Regions from separate parts of the Mesorhizobium sp. RIZ17 genome, predicted to be linked through region 2. Evidence: predicted binding sites of a transcription regulator. Region 2 holds the regulator's gene; each other region holds the start of a gene.
The links. Region 2 encodes LexA, which represses DNA repair genes until DNA is damaged. Its sites were predicted from a motif close to TGTTCNNNNTGTGTTCNG; they were not measured.

Region 1 (5,093 bases), 970 kb from region 2:
GGCGGCGTGCTGGGCGAAAAGGCCGGCGCGCTCATCAACGGCGTCGCCGTGCTCAAGGCGTCCGGCCTCGACATGGCTCAGATCCAGAAGGCAGGCACGACGCTGACCCAGCAGGCGGAAGCCGCCGCCGGCCCTGACCTGACCAACCAGGTGCTGGACCAGGTACCGAGCCTGAGGGGCCATCTCGGACTTTGAAGCCTCGCGCTGCCCTCTCTTATTTCGGTAGCGTGTAGGCCATCACGTAATCTCCCGGCTTGGTGCCGACCGAGCCGTGGCCGCCGGCGACGATGACGACGAACTGGCGGCCGTCGGCCACCGTGTAGGTCATCGGTGTCGACTGCCCGCCCGCCGGCAGCCGCGCCTGCCAGAGCTGCCGGCCGGTGGTGAGGTCATAGGCGCGCAGATAGTCGTCGACCGCGGCGCCCAGGAAGGCGACGCCGCCCGCCGTGATCATCGGCCCGCCGATGCCTGGAACGCCGACCTTGAGCGGCAGAGGCAGCGGCGTCATGTCGTAGACCGTGCCGTTGCGATGTTTGTAGGCGATGTTTCCCGTCTTGAGGTCGACGCCGGCGACGTAGCCCCAGGGCGGCGCCTGGCAGGGAACGCCGAGCGGCGACAGGAACGGTCCCATCACCACTGCGTAAGGCGCGCCTTCGTTGCGGTTCAGCCCCTGCTCGCTGCCCTTGGTGTTGTCGCCCGGCGCCGGCACGTCCGCGCGCGGGATGAGCTTCGAGGTGAAGGCGAGATAGGTCGGCATGCCGAACATCACCTGCCGCACCGGATCGACCGCGACGCCGCCCCAGTTGAAGACGCCGAAATTGCCGGGATAGATCAGCGAGCCCTGCAGCGAGGGCGGCGTGTAGCGTCCCTCATAGTGCAGCTTCTTCAATTCGATCCGGCACGCCAGCTGGTCGAACATGGTGATGCCCCACATGTCGGCGCCGGTCAGCGGCTTCGGATTGAAGGACAGGTCCGAGGCCGGCTGCGTGGGCGACGCGTGATCGCCCTCGATCGCGCCGCCGGGTGCGGGCACTTCCTTCACCGGGATGATCGGCTCGCCGGTGCGCCGGTCGAGCACGTAGAGATCGCCCTGCTTGGTCGGTCCGACCAGTGCCGGCACGACTCCGTTCGCCGTGGTGATGTCGACCAGCGTCGGCTGCGCCGGGACGTCCATGTCCCACAGATCGTGATGCACGGTCTGCCTCACCCAGCGCAATTGTCCGGTGTTGAGGTCGAGCGCGGTGATCGAGGAGGAGAACTTCTCGACATTGGCGCTGCGGCCCATGCCGAGCTGGTCCGGCGTCTGGTTGCCGAGCGGCAGATAAAGCAGCCCCAGCTTCTCGTCGGCGCTCGCCGTCGACCACATGTTGGGCGAGTTGTGGGTGTAGGTCTGCCCGGCGGGCAACGGCGTCGTCACATCCGGATTGCCGGAATCCCAGTTCCACAGCAGCGCGCCGGTGTCGACATCGAAGGCGCGGATGACGCCGGACGGCTCCTCGGTCGAGTAATTGTCGTTGACCGCGCCGCCGACGATGATCTTGCCGCCGACGATCAGCGGCGCCGATGTCGAATAGTAGTAGCCCGACTTCGGATAGGGCATGTTGGCCATCAGGTTCAGCGTGCCGCCCTCGGCGAAGGACGCACACACCTGCCCGTTCGCGGCGTCGAGCGCGATCAGCCGGGCGTCCGACGTCGGCAGGTAGACGCGCTGCGCGCAAGGCTGGCCGGCGGCGATCTTGGCGTCGGCATAATAGGAAACACCGCGGCAGGTCTGGTGCTGGCGGTTGGGGTCGAGCTTGACCTTCGGGTCGTAGCGCCATTTCTCCTGGCCGCTCGCGGCATCGATGGCGATAGCGAAATTATGCGGCGTGCAGATGTAGAGCGCATCGCCGACTTTTAGCGGTGTCACCTGATAGGTCGTCTCGCCGATGTCGTCGGGGCCTTTGACGTCGCCGGTGCGATAGGTCCAGGCCGGCTGCAATTTGGCGACATTGTCGGGCGTGATCTGGTCGAGCGGTGAATAGCGCTGGCCAAAGGGCGTGCGGCCGTAGAAATGCCATTCGCCGGCCGGCATGTCGCCGCCGAGATTGGCCGCCGTCGCCACCTTCTCGGTGCCCAGCGTGCCGCCGATGTCGTGAGGGTCGACGGTCATCGAATAGCCGGCGACCGCGAGCGAGGCGAGCACGGCCAGGATCAGCGGCGCGCGCGCGTCCGGCCCCCGCAAGCCGCGCCTTGCCCATGGCGTCAAAAGCCACAAGGCGATAAGCACGATGACGCCGCCGCGCGGACCGAGCTGCCACCAGTCGAAGCCGATTTCCCAGACCGCCCAGCACAAGGTGGCGAGCACGAACAGCGCGTAGAGCCAGAGCGATGTCGACCTGCGTCGCAGCAACAGCCAGGCGGTGATCAGGAAGACCAGGCCGGCGATCAGGTAGTACCAGCTGCCGCCTAGCGTCGCGAGCCAGATGCCGCCGCCGCCGAGAACGAGACCGATGAGGGAGAGGACGAGGGACGTGATGGTGACAGCCAAGACGGTGCTCCTTCGACTGTTGCGCGCCTTCAAACGAAGAGGCGGCTTTCAGGCGACGGCGAGCCGTCCCTGCCCTGCCGGCAGCTTTCCCTCACCCGCTCCGGCTGTCAAGTTGGGGCCAGACACGCGAAACTAGAACAAAACGTAGACAGTTCTGGTCTTTCGCTGCCGAATCACTACATTCGGGAGCGATGTCGGGCTTTTCCGAGGACATGCCTTTTTTCGATGAACCGAATGCGCGGCCGGCGGCGGCACCATCCGGCATAGCCGCGCGCGCCATGGCCGCCCGCAGCGGCCAGCACGGCGCGCCCGATTACCTGAAGGGCCTGAACCCCGAGCAGCGGCTCGCCGTCGAGACGACCGAGGGCCCGGTTCTGGTGCTGGCCGGCGCCGGCACCGGCAAGACGCGGGTGCTCACCACCCGCATCGCCCACATCCTTGCCACCGGCAGGGCCTTCCCCTCGCAGATCCTGGCCGTCACCTTCACCAACAAGGCCGCGCGCGAGATGAAGCAGCGCATCGGCCACCTGATCGGCGAAGGCAATGTCGAAGGCATGCCCTGGCTCGGCACCTTCCACTCGATCGGCGTGAAGCTGCTTCGCAGGCACGCCGAGCTGGCCGGATTGAAATCGGATTTCACCATCCTCGACACCGACGACGTGGTGCGGCTGATCAAGCAGCTGATCCAGGCCGAAGGGCTGGACGACAAGCGCTGGCCGGCCAAGACCTTCGCCCAGATGCTCGACAACTGGAAGAACAAGGGCCTCGGCCCCGACGAGATTGCTGAAGGCGATGCGCGCAGCTTCGGCAACGGCAAGGGCCGCCAGCTCTACAAAGCCTATCAGGAGCGGCTGCAGACGCTGAACTCCTGCGATTTCGGCGACCTGCTCTATCACCCGATCCGCATCTTCCGCGCCTATCCGGACGTGCTGAAGGAATATCACCGCAAGTTCAAATACATACTGGTCGACGAGTATCAGGACACCAACACCGCGCAATACATGTGGCTGCGCCTACTGGCGCAACGGCCGGGTACTCCAAGAAGTGGTTCACCGGGCGGTCGCACCCCTAATGCGTCCAAATCAGCGTCGTTCGACAGGACCGAGCCAGGCCAATACAGGCCCCCGACTCCCGAGTATGACGCACCTGAGCACAACCATGATTGGGACGTTTCGGCCGAAGGCCGCAAGCCCGACCGGGCGTCCGAGCCGTTGCGAGGCCCCCGCGGAGGGCCCGCGCCGGCAGGCGCGGAACAGCCCGTGAGCGTGAATATTTGCTGCGTCGGCGACGACGACCAGTCGATCTATGGCTGGCGCGGGGCCGAGGTCGACAACATCCTGCGCTTCGACAAGGATTTCCCCGGCGCCACCATCATTAGGTTGGAGCGCAACTACCGTTCCACCGCGCATATCCTGGGCGCCGCCTCGCACCTCATCGCCCACAATGAGGGCCGCTTCGGCAAGACGCTGTTCACCGACCGCGACGACCCCGAGGACGACAAGGTGCATGTCCATGCCGCCTGGGACTCCGAGGAAGAAGCCCGAGCCGTCGGCGATACCATCGAGGCCTATCAGCGCCAGAAGCACCGGCTTAACGACATGGCGATCCTGGTGCGCGCGTCCTTCCAGATGCGCGCCTTCGAAGACCGTTTCATCACGCTGGGCCTCAACTACCGAGTCATCGGCGGCCCGCGCTTCTACGAGCGGCTGGAAATCCGCGATGCGCTCGCCTTCTTCCGCGTCGTCGCCAATGGCGGTGACGACCTCGCCTTCGAGCGCATCGTCAACGTGCCGAAGCGCGGGCTCGGCGAAGCCACCATCCGCCAGATCCACGACACCGCGCGTGCCCTGCGCGTCCCGATGCTGGAAGCGGCCGCGACGCTTGCCGAAAGCGACGAGTTGAAGCCGAAGCCGCGAGCAGCACTGCGCGAGGTCGCGGCCAATTTCGAGCGCTGGCAGAAGGCGCTGGAAACCACCCCGCACACCGAGCTCGCCGAGACCATCCTCGAAGAGAGCGGCTACACCGACATGTGGAAGAACGACCGTTCGGCGGATTCGCCCGGACGGCTGGAAAACCTCAAGGAGTTGATCCGCTCCATGGAGGAGTATGAATCGCTGCGCTCCTTCCTCGAGCATGTTGCGCTGGTCATGGACGCCGAGCAGAATGCCGACCAGGACGCCGTGAGCATCATGACGCTGCATTCGGCCAAGGGTCTCGAATTCGAGACCGTGTTCCTGCCTGGCTGGGAGGAAGGCCTGTTCCCGCACCAACGCGCGCTGGACGAAGGCGGACGCTCCGGCCTGGAGGAAGAACGCCGGCTCGCCTATGTCGGCCTGACGCGCGCGAAGAAGAACCTGCACATCTGGTTCGTCTCCAACCGCCAGATTCACGGGCTTTGGCAATCGACCATCCCGTCGCGCTTCGTCAACGAACTGCCGGAAACCCATGTCGATGTCGCCGATAGCGGCAACAGTTACGGCGGCTACGGCAACCCTTACGGCGGCGGCTCATTCGCCTCCGGGCGCGGTGGCGGTGGCCGCCAGAATCCCTATGGCGCCTCGCG
Region 2 (5,093 bases):
TCAAGGCCGCCATGTCGCGCAACCGGCCGGACTTGTAGTTGACGTGGTTGACCAGGATGACCGCGACTTGGCTGTCGATCAGCTCCTCGATCGTCGGGGCGTCGACACCTTCGAGCCGCAGCACCGTACCAGGACGCGTGGAGGCCACGCCCTCCGCCATGTAGAGATCGGTCGGAAAACTGTCGCCCTCGGCAACGATCACGGATCGGTCGGGCCGCATCGCCAGCGCCGCATGCAGGACCTTGTAGATGTTGATCGAGGTCGTATCGCAAACGACGGTCTGTCCGGCCGCCGCGCCGATCAGCCGCCCGAGCCGGTCGCCCAGTTCGACCGGCATTTGGAACCAGCCCGCGGTATTCCAGGCGCGGATAAGATCATGCGCCCATTCGCGCGTTGCCGCTTTCTCGATCTCGTCGAAAACCTCGGAGGACGCCGCACCCAGCGAGTTGCCGTCGAGATAGATCACCCCTTCCGGCAGGATGAAGCGATCGCGCAGGGCGCGCAGCGGATCCGCGGCATCCATCGCCTCGACTTCAGCACGGCCAGGAATTCCCCTCATCGCGTTACCGCCTCCATCTCGACCCAGCGCCGCTCGCAAATCGCCAGACGGCCAACGGCGGTTGTCTCACCCCAGTCGGCGTCGGGGCAAGAACCTTTCGTCCTGTGTTAGCTGGTCCATAGACCGCGAGAACAGTGAACCGGCAAATCGCCGAAGTTGGCATTTTGGGTTCGTTTCGTTCACGGTGCAGCATGCGCAAAGGGTGGTCCACGCGGTCCGACCCGCGCTTTCGTGATGGCGCTGCCTGCTGTTTCAACTTAGGCAGTGCTGCAAAATCGAACGGAATCAATGCCACCGCCCTACTGGCGGCGGCTGGCGTCCTCGAATGCAACATTGTTTCGGCAGCCTTAAGAAATTCATTAAACTTTAAACGGTTGCGGAACACAACTGGAACAGATAGTGTTTGTTCTGGGTTTGTTTTTCCGATTCTGGTTTCAGAACCCGTGGGGGCCGCCAATGCTGACGCGCAAACAACATGAACTCCTGATGTTCATCCATGAACGCCTGAAGGAGAGCGGGATTCCTCCATCCTTCGACGAGATGAAGGAGGCGCTGGACCTTGCCTCGAAGTCCGGCATCCACCGGTTGATCACGGCGCTGGAAGAGCGCGGCTTCATTCGCCGGCTGCCGAACCGGGCGCGCGCCCTCGAAGTCTTGCGCCTGCCCGACTCGATCGCGCCTGGCCTGAATGCCGCGAAGAAGTTCTCGCCAAGCGTCATCCAGGGCGGCCAAGGCAATCTCAACCGCCAGGTCAAGCCGGCAGCGCCTTCGCGCACGCCGACACCCAGCAATGACGACGACGCTGTTTCGGCCGTATCCATTCCGGTGATGGGCCGCATTGCCGCCGGCGTGCCGATCGACGCCATCCAGCACCAGACGCACTCGATCTCGGTGCCGCCGGACATGATCATGGGCGGCGAGCACTATGCGCTGGAGGTCAAGGGCGACTCGATGATAGAGGCCGGTATCTTCGACGGCGACACCGTCATCATCCGCAACGCCAATACGGCAAGCCCGGGCGAGATCGTGGTGGCGCTGGTCGACGACGAGGAAGCGACCTTGAAGCGGTTTCGCCGCAAGGGTGCCTCGATCGCGCTCGAGGCCGCCAACCCGGCCTATGAGACCCGGATCTTTGGACCGGATCGGGTCAAGGTTCAGGGCAAGCTCGTCGGACTTATCCGTCGCTACTGAGCAGGACCGCGCGGCGGTCTTCGCCGGAAATGCGTGACATCTATTCTGTCGGCTGCGGCGCGGCCGCCGGCTTTTCCGGTCGTTGATAGGGCGGCAGCCCCCTCGCCTCGCGTGTGTATTTCCGCTGCTCGTGCCAGGGACGATATGGCTCGTCGACCGCGTAGCGAACGGTTGGCCGGGCGGTCGCCGATTGCGGATCGAAGAAGATAGCGGCGCTGCCGTCGTGAGCCAGCTGCCGCTTGGTGACGACGAGCACGCGCGGATCGCGGCATGGGTTGTAGGCCGTTGCATCGTTGATGACGATGAGATCTGCGAACCCGCAGGCCGGTCGGGCGCTGCCGCGGTTCTCGGCAAGCGCGACGATGGCGCCGGAAGGATGCCGGCCGATGCAGAGGTCTCCGGTGCAGTAGAAGGGCGAGCCAGGCGGCAGGTCGACGGGATCGGCGATGTCGAGGGCGTCCTTGGCGAAGGTCTCCGGCGGCACGATATCCTCGGCTTTCAGCGCTCGTTTCCAGTTGTCGGTGGTGAACTCGTTGGAGCGCGCGCGGTTGATCGCAAGCTCACCGCCTCCGATCGGCATCGCCACCAGACGCGCGTCCTCCGAGACAAGCACATCCGGCGTGCGGACATGCGGAATGGCCAGCAGCGCCGCGAGCGCGAAGGGCACCGCGGCAAGCCTGAGCCACGTGGTCGCCATCGTTGCGATGACCAGCGCGACCGTCGCCAGCAGCACCGACTGGATCGAGATCAGCCCGACGGCGTCGACCGGTGAGCGCTCGGATATCCACGCCGAAATGGCGATCATCGCCGTCAGGCCCTTGCCCATGACAAAGAGGAAGGGACCGTCGAAGCCGAAGGGCATGGCGAGCGCGCTCAACACGGCGAACGGCATGACGATCAGCGAAACGATCGGCATGACCGCCAGATTGGCCAGCAGGCTGAGCGGCGACACGCGCTGAAAATGCCAGATCGCAAACAGCAACGTCGCGCTGCCTGCGATGAGCGACGTTATGGCGGCGCCGCCCACGCCAACCGCCAGTTTTTGCGATACGAACCCGAGAAACGAACGCCTTGCCGGCGGCGCTGTCGTTTTGCCGGCGCGATAGTCGGCAAAGCCGGCATAGGCGCCGACAAGCGCAGCGGTGGCGGCGAAGGACATCTGGAAGCTCGGGCCGACCACTTCGTGCGGCGAGACCAGGATGACGGCGATGGCAGAGATCGCCAGGTTGCGCATGGTCAGCGCCGCGCGGTCGAAAAGCACGGCGACCAGCATCACGGCCAGCATGATGAAGCTTCGCTCGGCCGCGACCACGATGCCGGAGATCACGAGGTAGGCGGCAATCGAGGCCAGCGCGATTGCAGCGGCATATTTCTTCACCGGTCGGCGTGACGAGAAATCCGGAAACAGCGCGAAGGTGCCGCGCAAAAGGACCATGATCGTGCCCGCGACAAGTGCCATGTGCAGGCCGGAGATCGAGATGATGTGGTAGATGCCGGTGCGCCGCATCGACTCGTTGATCGCTTCCGGAATGCCGGCGCGCACGCCGACGATCAGCGCCGCCGCGATCTCGCCTTCGGACCCGCCGATGGCGCTCCTGATATGGTCGGCAATGCCTTCGCGCGCGTTTTCGACAGCCGATGCGACGCGCGCTCCGAATGGCGCTTCTGCCGGGGCAATCAGCTTTGGATCGCCCAGGAAAAAGCCGCTGCCGCCGATGCCGGCAAAGTAGCTGTCGAAGGAAAAGTCATAGCTGTCCGGCCGAACCGGGCCTGTCGGCGGCAGCAGCTTGGCATAGCCGGTCAGCATCGACCCGGCGATCATCTCTGGCGGGATCCTGCGTGCCGACAGCCTGACGCGGTCCGGCGCATAGCGCAGCTTGGGATGCTCCGTGGAAATCAGATCGATTGTCAGCCGGATGCGGCCGTTGGCCATCGCCTCGGCGGTGACGAGGCGCCCCGTCAGCCGTGTCTGGATTTCGGAACCCAGCATCGGGGTCGCCATCCGCCAGGTCTCCACCTTGGCCGCGAGAAAGCCCAAGGCGCAGAAAAACGCCGCCACGAAGACAAGGTGTGTTCTGTGCCGGGAACGCGAAACCGCCGCGCAGACAGCCATCAGGGCCACCGCCGCGAGCGGCCTGTAGAGATCGGGCTCAGTGTTCAGCGAGAAGTAGTAGATGACACCAGCGGCCAGGAACACCGGCACCAGCAGGAAGCCAATGCCGCGGTCGAGCTCGGTGGCCGCCGCGGTGCCGATGCTTCGGTGGAGTGCGGGAAGCGAGGCGCGGCCAAGCTGTTTGCGGATCCGGCCGATGGTGGCTGTTGTTGGCGGGACCGGCTGTATTGCACCGTCACCGGGCGGCAGCAACACGGCTGGTGCGCGCGGCTCCGGAAGCGAAACCGGCGCTGTCTCTTCGGGTGTGGCATGGGCAAACATCAGGCGTTCGCTGACGCCAGCTGTCGTTCCCCCGCTCTCCTTCGCGCCCCGGCCACGTCCAGCCATCGGGTCTGCCCCTTGCGCCCCAGACCGCCTATGCTACATGAACGCCGGTCGCGTGGAAGTCTGCGCGACACATGCATTTTTCAGTGCTTCTTCGAGAGTTCCATGTCCGACAAGGTCGTCACCCGCTTTGCCCCCTCGCCCACAGGCTACCTGCACATCGGCGGGGCGCGCACGGCGCTGTTCAACTGGCTCTATGCCAGGCACACCGGCGGCACGATGCTGCTGCGCATCGAGGATACCGATCGCGAGCGCTCCACCGAAGCCGCCACGGCCGCCATTCTCGACGGGCTGACCTGGCTTGGCCTCTCCTGGGACGGCGACGCCGTCTCGCAGTTCCAGCGCGCGCCGCGTCATCGCGAGGTGGCCGAGGAACTCGTGCGCATGGGCAAGGCCTATTACGCCTATGAGACGCCGGCCGAGCTCGAGGCAATGCGCGAGGCGGCCCGCGCCAAGGGCCTGCCGCCGCGTTACAACGGCCAGTGGCGCGACCGTGACCCGTCCGAGGCGCCGGCAGGCGTCAAGGGTGCGATCCGCATCAAGGCGCCGACCGAAGGTGTGACGATCGTCAACGACCGCGTGCAGGGCGAAGTGCGCTTCCCGAACAAGGATCTCGACGACTTCATCATCCTGCGTTCCGACGGCGTCCCGACCTACATGCATGCCGTCGTCGTCGACGATCACGACATGGGCATCACCCACATTATCCGCGGCGACGATCACCTGACCAATGCCGCGCGCCAGACGGTGATCTACAACGCCATGGGCTGGGACGTGCCGTCGATGTCGCACATCCCGCTGATCCACGGCGCCGACGGCGCCAAGCTGTCGAAGCGGCACGGCGCC
Region 3 (5,093 bases), 3.0 Mb from region 2:
CGCTCATGGAACAGCCTTTGGATAAGCCGCGGCTCGCGCATCGGGCGCGAGGTGCCGACGGCGATGCGGCTGACGGCGCCGTCGACGCGGAAGAGAAGCAGCCCCAGCGTGCGCGCGCCCTCGCCGCGCCGTTCGAGGTCGCTCTTCAAGGCGACGGCAAGGCGGCTCACCAGCCGCTCGATATCGTCGGTGAGTACGACCGGCTCGGCAAGGTGGCGCTCGACCGAAAGCGGCGCGACGGGAAGGCGCGGCGACACGGCCTCGTCGAGGCGGCCGAGCGCCTGGTCGAGGCGTAGAAGCAAGGTGGCGCCGAAGCGGCGGGCGAGCGGCGCGCGGGGTGCGGCCATCACCGCGCCGGCGGTGCGCAGGCCGACGCTCTCCAGGCCGGCGCGGGTCTCCGGCGCGATGCGCAGCGCCGACAATGGCAATGGCGCAAGCAGCGCCTCCTCCTCGCCGCCGGCCACGATCCGGTCGCCATGGAAGCGCGCCGCCGCCCAGGCGGCGCCCGGCGTCGAGGCGAGCCCGGCGCGGACATCGAAACCCTGCTGGAAGAAGCGGGTGAGGATCTCGTCCTGCATGGCGCGCTCGCCGCCGAACAGATGCGTGCAGCCGGTGACATCGAGGAACAGCCCATCCTCGGCGTCGATCGCTACCAGCGGCGTGTAGCGATCGCACCAGTCGGCAAGGCCTTCGAGCAGGCGTCGGTCGGCCTCCGGGTCGGCCTCCACCACGTCGATCGTGGGGTGCATGGCGCGCGCATCGGCGATGCCCATGCCGCGCTTCAATTTCAGCGCCTCAGCCCGCTCGTCGAGGGCCGCGATGCGCTGGGTGTTGTTGTCGCGATGGCTGACCACAAGCGGTGGGTGAGATGGCGGCAGGTGCTGCGACGGCCGGGAACGCCAGGACCGCCCCAGACGCTGGCGCAGGATCCGCTCCGCGGGCAGATGCGGGAACCACAGCGACAGAATTCTCTGTTCTTTCTGCAAAAGCGTGCTCATTTGGGTTCCACTCCAGTGTGAATTGTCCGGGCAGGGCCGTGCGGCTCTTGCCGATATCGACTTTAAAGGCGGGGCGGCCGATCGAGCCGGCGAGCGGCCCGGCGACTGTCTCGCGGCTTGCCGAAGGCGCCGCCGAAACGATGAGGCGCACCGGCGCGGCGGTTGGATCGGCCTCGCCGGCCTGGCGCAGCAACAGCACCGGGCGGCCGGCATTCTGGGCGCGGGCGTGCAGCCGGCGCGTGGCGGTGAGGTCGAGCCGCTGGGGACTGCCGCGGATCTCGAGGATGACCGCGGCGAAGGCCGTCATGCGGGCGGCCTCCTCGGCGATCCACAGCGCGTCGAGCAGCTTCGGCGCCTCGGAAAACAGCAATTGCTCCGGCTCGATGCCGAACAGGGCGCTCAGCCCCCTGGCATAGGGAAGGCCGGCCTCGTGAAAGATTTCCGCCGTGCCGACCCAGAGGATCGGCAGGCCCGGCTTCTGCTTGAGGATCAGGCTTACGAGCGAGAGTGCGAAGCCGGCAACGGCGCCGGCATCGCGGGTCTCCAGGCCATGGATTTCGCTGAGCGCCGCCCTGGGCACCCCGCCGCCAAGGGCGGTGTCGAGGCGATCGATGCCGGTGTGCAGGAAAGCGTCCGCCGAAGCCACGGCGAGGCCGCGCCGGACGAGCGTCATGTCCGACCTGGCATTGGCAGGCACGCCAAGCGCCGGCGCCTGCAGGCGCTCGGGCAGCGTTCCCTCGATCTTCGCGATCTGGCGGCGCAGGGCAAAAACAGTGTCCCGCGCCACGGCGCTCATCGCCATGACGTTCACTTCCGGCAGCAATTGTTCCTGTTATGTTCCTATAGATTCCAGAGGGCCCGGGAAGAGTCAAGCAGAGTCACAAGGAATTTATTCCTTCGGCTTTTACCTTGAAAGCGGACGTCCAGCCGGCTCATTTGCCTCTATCGGCGCGAAAGCCTATATGCCGGGATCAAAGGACGTTACATGGCCCGCATCTACAAGACACGCACCTGGCACGACCAGCTCTCGCCGTCGATCGACGAGATGGAGCTTCTGGCGCTGGAGAGCTATGCCCATCTGCCGGACGAGTTCCGCCAGCTCACCGGCGAGATCATCATCCAGATCGCCGATTTCCCGACCGACGAGATCATGGACGACCTGTCGCTGGAGACGCCCTTCGACCTGCTCGGCCTGTTCGAGGGGCGCGGCATCGCCGAACGCTGGAACCCGCAGACCGGCGAGGGACCGAACCGCATCACGCTCTACCGCCGCGCCATACTCGACTACTGGGCCGAGAACGAGGAGACGATGGGCGACATCGTCACCCATGTGCTGATTCACGAGATCGGCCACCATTTCGGCCTGTCGGACGACGACATGGAGCGGATCGAGGAAGCGGCCGAGCAGGTGGCGCCGGGCTGAGAGACTGTTTGGAAATTCTACTCCGGCGGCCATCTGGCGGCGCTTTCTGCGCTACTGCAGCGCCGCGTCCTCTTGGACGCGCAAAGGACGCTGCAGCAATTTTAGGTGGCGCATGATCCTTTCCGAAAATCGATTTCGATTTTCGGGGTCATGCGCAGGCTCACGGACCAAATGTCCGCTCCGCTCCGGTTCTCGAAATCACCACCATATGACTCGCCAGAGCGAATTTCGAAACAGTCTCTGAGCGCTTTCCTTACCAGTCGCTCAGCTTGGTGTCGGCTCTGTATTCCTGGCCTTCGATATCCTTCACCACTGCCTGGCCGCAGCGCATCGACTTGGTTTTCTTGTCATAGGCATAGGTCGGCGAGCCGAACAGGTGCCAGCCCTTGTTCAGGGCGGCCGTCACCTTGTGGCAGAAGGTGGCGTCGTCCGGGCCGGTGAGGAAGCGGTAGAGTTTCATGGATCTATCCTGTCGTGCCTAACCTGTCGTGACTGGGCGGAAAGCCGGGTCTGAAAAAATCGTTTCTCGCGCCGCATCATGCGCCGATGATTGCGGCCTTCGCCAGAAGTTTCTCGGCTTCGGCCAGATGCAGCCGCTCGACCATCTTGCCATCCAACCCGATCACGCCCTTGCCGGCATTTTCGGGCCGCGCGAACGCATCCCTGATCGCGCGGGCCGCGGCCAGCCTCTCGGGCGATGGCGAAAAGGCGCGGTTCGCCGGCTCGATCTGGGCGGGATGGATCAGCGACTTGCCGTCGAAACCCATGGCGGCTGCCTCGGCGCATTCCCGGGCAAGGGCGTCGAGATCGCGAAAATCATTGGCGACGCCGTCGATCACGTCGATGCCGCCGGCCCGGGCAGCGAGCACGAGCTGCATCAGCCAGGGCATCAGATAGCGCCGGTCGGGCGTCGCCAGAATGCCGGCCGCCTTCACCAGGTCATTCGTTCCGGCAACGAAACAAGCCAGGCGCGACGCCGGATCGCGGCCGAGCTCGGCGAACACGCCGATGTTGAGCAGCGCCTTGGGCGTCTCGACCATCGCCCACAGTTTCACGCTGTCCGGCGCGAAATTGTCGTCCAGCAGGTCGCCGGCCTCGAGGATGTCGCGCGGCGTGCCGATCTTGGGCAGGAGAATGCCGTCGGGCTCCGCCTTGGCCACGGCCAGGATGTCGTCGGTGCCCCATTCGCTGGCCAAAGGATTGATGCGCACCACCATCTCGCAACGCCTTTCGCGCCCGGCGAGGATGCCGGCGACCTTGTCGCGCGCCGCTTTCTTGTCAGCGGGCAGGACGGCGTCCTCGAGATCGATGATGACGGCGTCGCAGGCAAGCGAGGCGAGCTTGGCGAGCGCCTTGTCGTTGGAGGCGGGAATGTAAAGCACCGAGCGGCGCGGGCGGTAGGGTTCTTGAGCCATGGCCGATCTATGCCGGGTGATGGCGGGGGAGGCAAGGCGCGGAAGCAAATCGTCCTTGAGGGCCCGCAAAGAGGGAAGTGCCCGGCAAGGGCAGAGGCGGTTCTGTCCGGCCAGCCTATCCTTCGTCATTCTAGGGTCTGCGCGCGTCGCTTCGCTCCTTGCTCCGCCCTAGAATGACGAAGGACATCGCCGCTTCACGCACGAGAACCCTCTGTCGCCTTGGCGGCATCTCCAGAGTGCTGGCGCCGCCATATGTGGGAGAGGACGTCGGGCTCCCTGCACCAAATCTGCAAATCCTTGCGGAAAACCTCCTCCAATCCGCCGCGCGCTTTCCGCACCGGCCGGCGACAAAGCCGCCATGCGAACGCCTCGAACATCCCGCTGGTCGCTGCCGCGCCGGCTCCGCAATGAAGGCTGGTGGCTCGTCGAGCCGCAAAGGCGGCGCGTCGCGGCGGACATCCTGCTTTTCCGTCCGAGGCTGCGGCACGCGGCGGATACGCCGAGGACGGTCCGGCGATGAGGCTCTTTGCCAACCTTGCCATGGGCTCCGCCCAGGCATGCGCAAATGCACGAGGCCTTTGTCGATACGTCTCCTTGTCCCGATGCAGCTCCGGACCGAAAACAATTTCGCACTTTTCCTTGGAATTGCTCTAATCCTGCCGTCACCCCAAGCTTACCCGCCGGACCTCTGATCGATGCCGCACAATATCCTTGTCGCCGACGACGACCCGCATATCCGCGAGATCATCTGCTTCGCGCTGGAAAAGGCCGGCATGAAGACGGCCGCGGTCGCCGACGGCGCCGCAGCCCTCCAGGCGGTCGAGCGCCGCGCGCCCGACCTCATCGTGCTCGACATCGGCATGCCGGAGATGGATGGGCTCGAGGTCTGCCGCAGGCTCAGGCAAAAATCCGACGTGCCGGTGCTGTTCCTGTCGGCGCGCGACGAGGAGATCGACCGCATCCTCGGGCTGGAAATGGGCGGCGACGACTATGTGACCAAGCCGTTCAGCCCGCGCGAGCTGGTCGCCCGCGTCAACGTCATCCTGCGGCGCGCGCGCCCGGCGCCGGTCGAGGAAGAAGCGGACGAGCGGGAATTCGCGCATGGCAAGCTCATGCTCGTCCCGGCAAGCCATGCAGCGAGCTTCGACGGCAAGCCGCTCACCTTGACGGCGATCGAGTTTGCCATCCTCAAAGGCTTCCTCGCCCGGCCGCAGCATGTGCTTGGCCGCGACGCGGTGATGGCCAATGCCTATGCCT

Region 1: a site for LexA is predicted at 2,664-2,681, ahead of WDX12_RS32170 (ATP-dependent helicase). Genes of this name have one in related genera too.
Region 3: a site for LexA is predicted at 1,823-1,840, ahead of WDX12_RS08575 (ImuA family protein). Genes of this name have one in related genera too.

The regions. Positions count from the first base shown of each region.
Region 1 is NZ_CP147861.1:6,589,554-6,594,646, forward strand. It holds gene WDX12_RS32160 (hypothetical protein) at 1-195, shown strand, start outside; gene WDX12_RS32165 (glucose/quinate/shikimate family membrane-bound PQQ-dependent dehydrogenase) at 215-2,530, opposite strand; gene WDX12_RS32170 (ATP-dependent helicase) at 2,722-5,093, shown strand, end outside.
Region 2 is NZ_CP147861.1:5,621,413-5,626,505, forward strand. It holds gene kynU (kynureninase) at 1-559, opposite strand, end outside; gene lexA (transcriptional repressor LexA) at 1,016-1,750, shown strand; gene WDX12_RS27380 (ComEC/Rec2 family competence protein) at 1,791-4,250, opposite strand; gene gltX (glutamate--tRNA ligase) at 4,353-5,093, shown strand, end outside.
Region 3 is NZ_CP147861.1:1,721,518-1,726,610, reverse strand. It holds gene WDX12_RS08580 (DUF6504 family protein) at 1-854, opposite strand, end outside; gene WDX12_RS08575 (ImuA family protein) at 796-1,800, opposite strand; gene WDX12_RS08570 (metallopeptidase family protein) at 1,984-2,421, shown strand; gene WDX12_RS08565 (DUF1737 domain-containing protein) at 2,675-2,881, opposite strand; gene WDX12_RS08560 (HpcH/HpaI aldolase/citrate lyase family protein) at 2,958-3,836, opposite strand; gene WDX12_RS08555 (response regulator) at 4,532-5,093, shown strand, end outside.